DNA from 4 places in the Thioalkalivibrio sp. ALE10 genome. Region 1 is predicted to be linked to each of the others. Evidence: predicted binding sites of a transcription regulator. Region 1 holds the regulator's gene; each other region holds the start of a gene.
What was found. Region 1 encodes FliA, which starts transcription of late flagellar genes. Its sites were predicted from a motif close to GCTAAAGTTNNNNNNNNNNCNGCCGATA; they were not measured.
Positions count from the first base shown of each region.

Region 2: the regulator FliA is predicted to act here: its motif matches at 1,057-1,084, upstream of F788_RS0111335 (methyl-accepting chemotaxis protein).
Region 3: the regulator FliA is predicted to act here: its motif matches at 1,511-1,538, upstream of F788_RS0111850 (flagellin).
Region 4: the regulator FliA is predicted to act here: its motif matches at 777-804, upstream of F788_RS0112225 (chemotaxis protein).

Region 1 covers NZ_KB906454.1:64,003-66,201, reverse strand. The annotation lists gene F788_RS0109640 (MinD/ParA family protein) at 1-460, shown strand, start outside; gene F788_RS0109635 (RNA polymerase sigma factor FliA) at 457-1,218, shown strand; gene F788_RS0109630 (chemotaxis response regulator CheY) at 1,258-1,638, shown strand; gene F788_RS0109625 (protein phosphatase CheZ) at 1,674-2,199, shown strand, end outside.
Region 2 covers NZ_KB906456.1:52,945-55,143, forward strand. The annotation lists gene F788_RS0111335 (methyl-accepting chemotaxis protein) at 1-996, opposite strand, end outside; tRNA gene F788_RS0111340 (tRNA-Cys) at 1,172-1,245, opposite strand; tRNA gene F788_RS0111345 (tRNA-Gly) at 1,324-1,399, opposite strand; gene pgsA (CDP-diacylglycerol--glycerol-3-phosphate 3-phosphatidyltransferase) at 1,465-2,016, opposite strand; gene uvrC (excinuclease ABC subunit UvrC) at 2,023-2,199, opposite strand, start outside.
Region 3 covers NZ_KB906456.1:155,498-157,696, forward strand. The annotation lists gene F788_RS13790 (flagellar protein FlaG) at 1-144, opposite strand, end outside; gene F788_RS0111850 (flagellin) at 213-1,436, opposite strand; partial or broken gene F788_RS0111855 (flagellin) at 1,843-2,199, opposite strand, start outside.
Region 4 covers NZ_KB906458.1:11,000-13,198, forward strand. The annotation lists gene flgA (flagellar basal body P-ring formation chaperone FlgA) at 1-611, opposite strand, end outside; gene F788_RS0112225 (chemotaxis protein) at 835-1,764, shown strand; gene F788_RS0112230 (protein-glutamate O-methyltransferase CheR) at 1,960-2,199, shown strand, end outside.

The DNA of each region.
Region 1 (2,199 bases):
GCTGGTGGTGGATACCGCCGCCGGGTTGCAGGAGTCGGTGACCAGTTTCTGTCAGGCCGTGCAGGAGACCCTGGTGGTGGTCACCGACGAGCCGGCATCGATGACCGACGCCTATGCACTGATCAAGGTCCTGCATCGGGATCATGGCGTGAACCGGTTCCGCGTGGTCGCAAACATGGTGCAGGGCCGTGCCGGGGCGGAACGCGTGATGCAGAAGCTGCAGGCGGTTTGTTCCACCTATCTGCCGGAGGTCATACTGGATCTGGTGGGCGTGATTCCGCTGGATGATGCCCTGCGCCAGGCGGTGCAGAAACGGGCGCCGGTGGTGCAGCAGTCTCCGGGCAGCCCGGCGGGACGGGCGTTCCTCGAGCTCGCGCGCAAGGTCGACGGCTGGCCGGTGGCCCGCGGCGCCAGCGGGGGGGTTGGATTCTTCGTCGAGAGGATGCTGCAAAGCGCATGAACACGCCAAAGAACAGACTTTCGGGATACGCCCGGGCGGGGACCGGGGGACCGGATCAGCTGGTCGCGGACCACGTCGAGCTGGTGAATCGGATCGCCCATCACCTGATGGCTCGGCTGCCGGCCTCGGTGCAGGTGGATGACCTGGTGCAGGCAGGCATGGTTGGGCTGATCGAGGCCGCGCGGCAGTTCGAAGGCGGCCAGGGGGCGACCTTCGCCACCTACGCCGGGATCCGCATCCGCGGGGCGATGATCGACGAGCTGCGTCGCAGCGACTGGACGCCGCGCTCGGTGCACCGCAACAGCCGGCGGATCTCCGAGGCGATGCAGACGGTGGAGGCCCGCGAGGGCCGCGCCGCTCGCGCCCCGGAGATCGCCGAGGAGCTGGGCGTCCCGGTGGAAACCTACTACCAGATGCTGGATGATCACGCCGGTGCCCATCTGTTCGCGCTGGACGAGGTGGGCGGCCCGGAGGGCGAGGCGGATCGCGTGCTGGAAGGGCAGGAGCAGTCCCCGTCGCGGCGCATCGAGGCCGGGGAGTTCCGCGAGGAACTGGCCGGCGCACTGGGCGATCTGCCCGAGCGTGAACGACTGGTGCTCAACCTGTACTACACCGAAGAACTCAACCTGCGCGAGATCGGTGCCGTGCTGGACGTGACCGAATCGCGCGTCAGCCAGATCCGCAGCCAGGCGGTGCACCGTCTGCGGGCGCGTCTGGGCTCGTGGCTCGAAGACGTCGAGTCCCTGCAGATATTCTAAGGTTCAAACACATTCCCGGAGCGAACTGTGGACAAGGGTATGAAAATCCTGATCGTGGACGACTTCTCCACGATGCGGCGCATCATCAAGAATCTCCTGCGGGATCTTGGCTTCAACAACACCATGGAGGCCGACGACGGGAGCACGGCCCTGCCGATGCTGCAGAACGGCGACTTCGATTTTCTGATCACCGACTGGAACATGCCCAACATGCCGGGCATCGACCTCCTGCGCGAGGTACGCAAGGACGAGCGGCTGAAATCGTTGCCGGTGCTGATGGTCACGGCCGAAGCCAAGCGCGATCAGATCGTGGAGGCGGCAGAGGCCGGCGTGAACGGTTACATTGTGAAGCCCTTCACGGCCGAGACGCTCAAGGAGAAGATCGAAAAGATCTTCGAACGTATTGAAGCTCAAGGCTGAATACCGCGACCGGCTGACACGGCAAGAGAGACCCGATGACCGAACAAGAGAATGCCTCCGGGGAAGACCGGCTCGCGCTGGCGCGGGAGCTGGTGGGCGCTCTGGAAGGCGGTGACGAGGAGGCTTCGCGCCGCCTGATCCAGGAGCTCGCGCGGCCTTATGAACGCGAACTGTTCGACGAACTGGGCAAGCTGACCCGCGAACTGCACGAGGCACTGGAGAGCTTCCGGGGCGATTCGCGTCTGGTCGAGCTGGCGCAGGACGAGATTCCGGATGCGCGCGAGCGTCTGAGTTACGTGGTGACCCAGACCGAACAGGCCACGCACGAAACCCTGAATGCAGTGGAATCGTCCCTGCCGATTGCCGAGGCATTCGCCGGGCGTGCCGCGGAACTCACCGAAAAATGGACCCGGTTCCGCAACCGCGAACTGTCGGTGGAGGAATTCCGCGAGTTCGCGCGCGAACTCGATGCATTTTTCGAACAGACCGGCAAGGACACCGAGGAACTGCGCCGGTTGCTGTCACAGGTCCTGATGGCACAGAGCTACCAGGATCTCACCG
Region 2 (2,199 bases), on a different contig from region 1:
GCGCGTGGATTCCAGCGAGCGGTGCGCCGCCTCGGTCGCCGATTGCGAGTTGCGGGCCACGTCCTGGGCCGTGGCGCTCATCTCGTTCATCGACGTGGCCACCTGCTCGATCTCCCGACGCTGACGATCCCCGCCTTCGCGCGTGCGGTCGGACACGTTCGAGACCTCTTCGGCCGCCGAAGTGAGCTGCCCGCTGGAACCGACCACTGCGCCGATCAGGGAGCGGAACTGTTCCATCACGTCGTTGAACGCCCGGGCCGCACGCCCGACCTCGTCATCGCCGTGCACGTCCAGCCGCCGGGTCAGATCGCCCCCGCCCCCGGCGATGTCACGCAGCCCTTCCGTCATCTCGGCGAGGGGGCGCGTAACGAAACGGCGGATGAACAGAAAGATCGCACCCAGCAGCGGCAGGCTGACCAGGATCGCGAAGCCGAACAGCTGGATCCCGAAATTCGTCGCCCCCTCGTGCACCTCGGTCATGTCGAGACGCATGGACGTGGCCCCGATCACCTCATCTTCTTCCGCGGCCCCGTGACACGCCATGCAGTTGCGTCCCAGGTATTCGCGATGATTGCGGATCGGATTCACCACGCGCAGCTGGTCGCGCTCGCGATCAACCTCGACAAAGGGTTCTCCGGTATCCAGGACCTCGCGCTCGACCGCATCACGGGGTTCGCTGTCGGCCGTCCCTTCGCCCCACTGCTCGGTGACCGACGCGGCGCGGATCGCGCGCAGGTCGCGAACATCGCCCATTTCCTGGATCTGATCCATGAATTCGTGGCGCGAATCCATGGTGCCGGTAATCATCAGGGTCGTCAGTCCGGCCCAGGTCATCTCGTGCAGACTGCCGGCAAAATGCCCAGCCTGCTCCTGGGCGGTGTCACGCTGCTCCAGCACCGCCCATCCGATCATGCCGGACCAGACGAAGACCAGGGTCAGCCAGATGACGCCGAGCAGCCTCAGCCAGATGGGAAGGTCGTACAGGCGACGCAGCATGCAGTTACCCCGAGGTCATGGATTGCGGGCGCCCGGATTCACCGGCGCCTCCATCCGGGTTTTCGGCCGTTCGGCCCCAACCTTGAATGCCCGAAGGGAGCGCCGACCCCCCCGGCAGGCACCCCACAAACGAAAAGGCCCGCCAGCATAAAGCCGGCGGGCCTGCAATCGAAGATGGAGGCTGGGCCCGGAATCGAACCGAGGTACGCGGATTTGCAGTCCGCTGCATCACCACTCTGCCACCCAGCCGGGGCAAGGCTTGTTCGACGGTCTTGGATGCCGCCGAAACAGAAAGCCCCGGCGGTGCCGGGGCTTCGGGAAATCGTTTGGAGCGGGAAACGAGATTCGAACTCGCGACCCCAACCTTGGCAAGGTTGTGCTCTACCAGCTGAGCTATTCCCGCCCGTCGACAAATGCGTATTCTACAGACAGCGCCGGCTTCGTCAACACCGGATCCGAAAAATTCGTTCAGGCGTCCCGGGCCGCGGCCAGCATGTACTGCACCATGGACACCAGCGTCAGCACCGCCGCCAGATACAGCAGCCATTCCCCGATCAGGAACAGCGACAGTCCCGCCACCGGCTCGGCCCACAGCAGCAGAAAGATGGCCACCATCTGCGCACTGGTCTTGAACTTGCCGATCCAGGAAACCGCCACCTTCGCGCTAGTCCCGACTTCGGCCATCCATTCCCGCAGTGCCGAGATCGCGATCTCGCGACCGATGATCACGATCGCGGCCAGCGCCAGCCCCACACCGGGGTTGTGGTCCACCACAAGCACCAGCGCGGCAGCGACGATCAGCTTGTCCGCCACCGGATCGAGAAAGGCGCCGAAGCGGCTGGTCACCGACCAGCGCCGGGCCAGATAACCGTCCAGCCAGTCGGTCACCGCGGCCAGCGCAAAGATGATGGCCGCCACGATCCCCGCCGCCGGCATCGGCAGCGCATAGAAGGCCCCGATCATCAGCGGGATCATCACGATACGCGACCAGGTCAGCCAGGTGGGGAGTCGTGGAAACATGTCGGATCAGGCCTCGTGGAACTGGTCGTAGATCGCCTGCGCCAGGCGACGATTGATGCCGGGCACCTTGGCCAGCTCGTCGACCCCCGCGCGGGAGACCCCGCGCAGCCCGCCAAAGTGCTTGAGCAACGCAGTGCGACGCTTGGGCCCCAGACCGCGAACCGACTCCAGGGTGGACTCCTT
Region 3 (2,199 bases), on a different contig from region 1:
GGCAGCTCCCTTCCGCTCGACAGCGCCACCCCCCGGAGCTTCCGAACCGCGCCCGTCAGCACGCCAGCCCCCGGATTCCCCGGAGCGGGTATTCGGCGTGTAGCCCCCGGCGCCCGGCATGCTGTTGTTGATCATATCCGTCATATGGCAGCCCTCCGTGGAAGGATCCGGCCCCATGCCCGGATCCTTCCAGCGTCGTGGTCAGTGAGAGTTTACTGCAGAAGCCCCAGCACGTTCTGCGGCACCGCATTGGCCTGCGACAGCACGGCGATCCCCGCCTGCTGCAGCACCTGCGCCCGAGTCAATTCCGCCGTCTCCGCGGCAAAGTCCGCATCCCGGATCCGCGAACGCGCATCCGACAGGTTTTCCGCGCTGATTTCCAGGTTGGAAATGGTGCTCTCGAAGCGCGTCTGCACCGCACCCAGCTCCGCACGCAGCGAGTTCACCTCGGTCAGCGCACCATCCAGCGCGCCCATCGCCTGCGTCGCGGTCTCGCGCGTCGTCACGTCGATGTCGTTCAGGGTGACCTCATTGGAGGTCTGCTGACCATTTCCTGGTGCGGCGGAAAAGAGCGCAATCTCAGTGGAATCTTCCAGTGTCACCTGCCCCCCGGACACCTCCAGGCCTTCCGTCCCCAGCTGCGAGGTAATGGCCACCGTCGTGTTGCCCGCGTTATCGACCCGCAACGCGGCCTGCAGGTTGGCATCCGCGACCGCTGCCGCATTGGTATCACCTTCCGCCGCTTCGCTGGCAATCTCGGCGTTCACCAGCCGCACCACATCCTCAAGGTTGTCCGCCTCACTCAGATCCACATCGATATCGCTGAAATCATCTCCTTCAATCCGAATGTCAGCGAATGCCACATCCGTGTCGATCTGCCCAATCTCTTCCTGTGAAAGCCCGTTGGCTCCCACCACCTCGGTGGTCCCCAGCTCGGAGGTCCGGGCATCCACACCGCTCACCGCGATGCTCTGGCCCTGGTTGGCCCCTACCTGGAAGAACAGGTCCTCCACCGTGCCATCCAGGATCCGGCCGCCATTGAACTCGGCCGAGTTCGCCACGCGGCTGACCTCATCCATCAACTGCTGCACCTCGTCGTTCAGCGCCTGACGGTCGGAGGGCGAGTTGGTGTCGTTAGCGGCCTGTACCGACAGCTCGCGTGCACGTTGCAGCGCGTCGCCAATGGTGTTCAGCGCGCCCTCCGCGGTCTGCGCGAACGAGATGCCGTCGTTCGAATTGCGCACCGCCTGGTTCAGGCCATTGATCTGGCTGGTGAAACGCTCGGAGATCGCCAGACCCGCCGCGTCGTCCTTCGCACTGTTGATGCGAAGGCCCGATGACAGGCGCTCCAGCGACTGCGAAAGCGCATTCTGCGAAGCATTCAGGTTCCGCTGCGCATTCAGCGACAGGATGTTGGTGTTGATGACTTGAGACATGGTCTTTTCCTCTTGCCATGACAGCCCCATGACGGGGGCCAACCGTGCGGAAACACTTCCGCTCCTGCAGCCGATAACGGCCGACCGGCAAGGAACTTTAGCCCCGGAGGAAATTTTTTCCGCCCCGCTGCGCCGCACCATGTCGCGCCGCAAATCCCTTTACCCGGATTCTGGCCGATCCCGGCGGCAATTACCTGCCGCCGCCGAAAAATCCCCGCAATCCATCACACAGCCGGATCCCATATCCCGAACCCCGCCACCCCGTGGGAGCGCGCTCGCGCGCGAAAACGCACCCGCCCGGACCACCGGCCCCCGAGATCACCCCAAAACGCAAAAAGGCCCGCCCCGATCACTCGGGACGGGCCCCGGGATGGCCCGCAGCACGGGCCCGGAGGAAGCCGAAGCCTTACTGCAGCAGACCCAGCACGTTCTGCGGGACCGCATTCGCCTGCGACAGAACCGAGGTCCCCGCCTGCTGCAGCACCTGCGCCCGGGTCAGGTCCGCCGTCTCCGCGGCAAAGTCCGCATCCCGGATCCGCGAACGCGCATCCGACAGGTTCTCCGAACCGATCTCCAGGTTCGAGATCGTGCTCTCGAAACGCGTCTGCACCGCACCCAGCTCCGCACGCAGCGAGTTCACCTCAGTCAGCGCTCCATCCAGCGCACCCATGGCCTGGGTCGCCGTCTCGCGCGTGGTCACATCGATGTCGTTCAACGTCACATCATCGGACCCGATCGCCGTACCAGTTCCAGCATCTGCCGT
Region 4 (2,199 bases), on a different contig from region 1:
GAGGAGGTGTTGCGCACGCGGATCCAGTCGCCGGCCGTGGCGTCTTCCAGGGCTTCGCCCTGCATGCGGATAGTGACGCTGCCGCTGCTGGCGAGGATGGTAACGCGCTGGCCGCGCTGGATCACCTGACGTTCATTAACGTGCTGCTGGCCGATGACCTGGCCCTGGCGAATCGCGCGGCGGGTCTGCAGACCGACCACCTCGGATGCGTCCTCGAAATAATGGCTGGCCTGGCGCGACGTCTCGATGCGCTCCATGCGCAGATCGCCCGGCCCCAGGGTCTGCTGGCGCGACAGATTGCGGCGGGCCACCACCACCTCGGCGTGGCGTTCCACGGTGGCCGGAACGTACACCGACCAGGTCACCGGCCCGGGACAGCGGATGTTGACCGCGGTATTGCCCCTCGGGCGGCCGCCGGGCGGCAGCGAGGCCTCCAGGGGTTCTTCGCAGCGCTTGAGGCGCAGGCGGTCGTCGACATGACCGAGTTGCACCTCCACATCGTCGCCGTTGTGGTCCCCCAGCTGCTGGTGCAGGAACCGTTCCGCGCTGTCACGAATGTTCTGCACCGGCTCGATCTCCGCTTGCGCGGTCGGGGCGAGGAGCGCGAGCATCAGAAGAAGCGCACCCCCGCTGCGGCCCGGGCTGCGGTACGGGAGCAAAGCCTGTAACTTGAAAAGGTGCATGTCCGGTCACCGTTGACCCTGTGTCTTCGTGACGGAATACATGCAGCTTCTGTGCCATGGCATCCGGCGCCTGTCCTGCGCGTCCGATGCGTGGTTCAAGCTCCCGCCGGCGCGGCCGTTAGCAGGGAGAACAACCCAGGGGGCGAGAACCGTGAGTCAGTTTATTGACGACGTGAACCAGCGCACGCAGATGGTCGGGCAGAACCGGATGGAGCTTCTGCTGTTCTATCTGGGCGGCACGCAGACCTTCGGGATCAACGTGTTCAAGGTGCGCGAGGTGGTTCCGCTGCCGCAGTTGCGCCAGATTCCCGGGTCCGCCGGGGTGGTGCGGGGGGTCACCACCCTGCGCGACAAGACCGTGCCGATCATCGATCTGGCGCGGGCGATGGGCATGCAGTCGACGCGGGCCGGGGCGGACGGCCAGCAGAAGGTCGTGGTGACGGAGTTCAATCGCTCGGTGCAGGGCTTCATGGTGTCGGCGGTGGATCGCATCGTGAACGTCAACTGGGACCAGGTGAAGTCGCCCCCGCGCGGCACCGGGCGCGAGTCGTTTCTGGTGGCGGTCACTGAACTCGACAACAAGCTGGTGGAGATCATCGACGTGGAGCGCGTGCTGTCGCTGGTCAATCCGTTGCCCACCGAGGTGTCGGAAAGCGTGCGTTCCGCGGTGGCCGAGCAGACACCCGAGCGTCGGGAAATCGTCATCGCCGACGACTCGGTGGTGGCTCGCCGCCAGATCGAAAGCGCCATCCAGGGGCTCGAGTGGCCCTACGTGCTGTGCAAGGACGGGCGTGAAGCCCTGGATTACCTGGAGGCGAAAGCCGCCGAGGGTCCGATCCACGACACGGTCGAGCTGGTGATCTCGGATATCGAAATGCCGCGCATGGATGGTTACACCCTGACGGCAAAGATCCGCGAGAACGACCGGCTGCGGCCGCTGCGGGTGCTGCTGCATTCCTCGCTCAGCGGCGAATTCAATACCGACATGGTGCGTCGGGCCGGTGCGGATGCGTTCCTCTCCAAGTTCAACCCGGACGAACTGGCCAGTGCGGTCCTGGAACAGATCAACAAGACCGCCTGAGATGTCGGTGGTTGCCGGGGGCGAACGAGTGCCGGCCCGGCCGGGGCGGGTGGCCGGCGCTTGCCGCCCCTTTGCAGGCTGCGGACTCCCGCAAGGCCGCCTCGAAGCCCTATACTGTGGCGGCATGGAATCATCGAACCGAACAACCAGCGGACGGCGGACGGGCCCGGCACGCGTCAAGGCGGAGATGTGTGCGTGATCGATTCCCGTGACTACGAAGAATTCGCGCGCTTTCTCTCCGAGTGCTGTGGCCTGGTGCTGGGGGACAGCCGCCAGTACCTGGTGTCCAGCCGGCTGTCCCGCCTGCTGGATGAATTTGGCTACAAGGACGTGCCGGAACTGCTGCACGCGCTGCGCAAGGCGCCCAGCCCGAAGCTGCGCACGCGCGTCATCGATGCGATGACCACCAACGAAACCTCCTGGTTTCGCGACGGT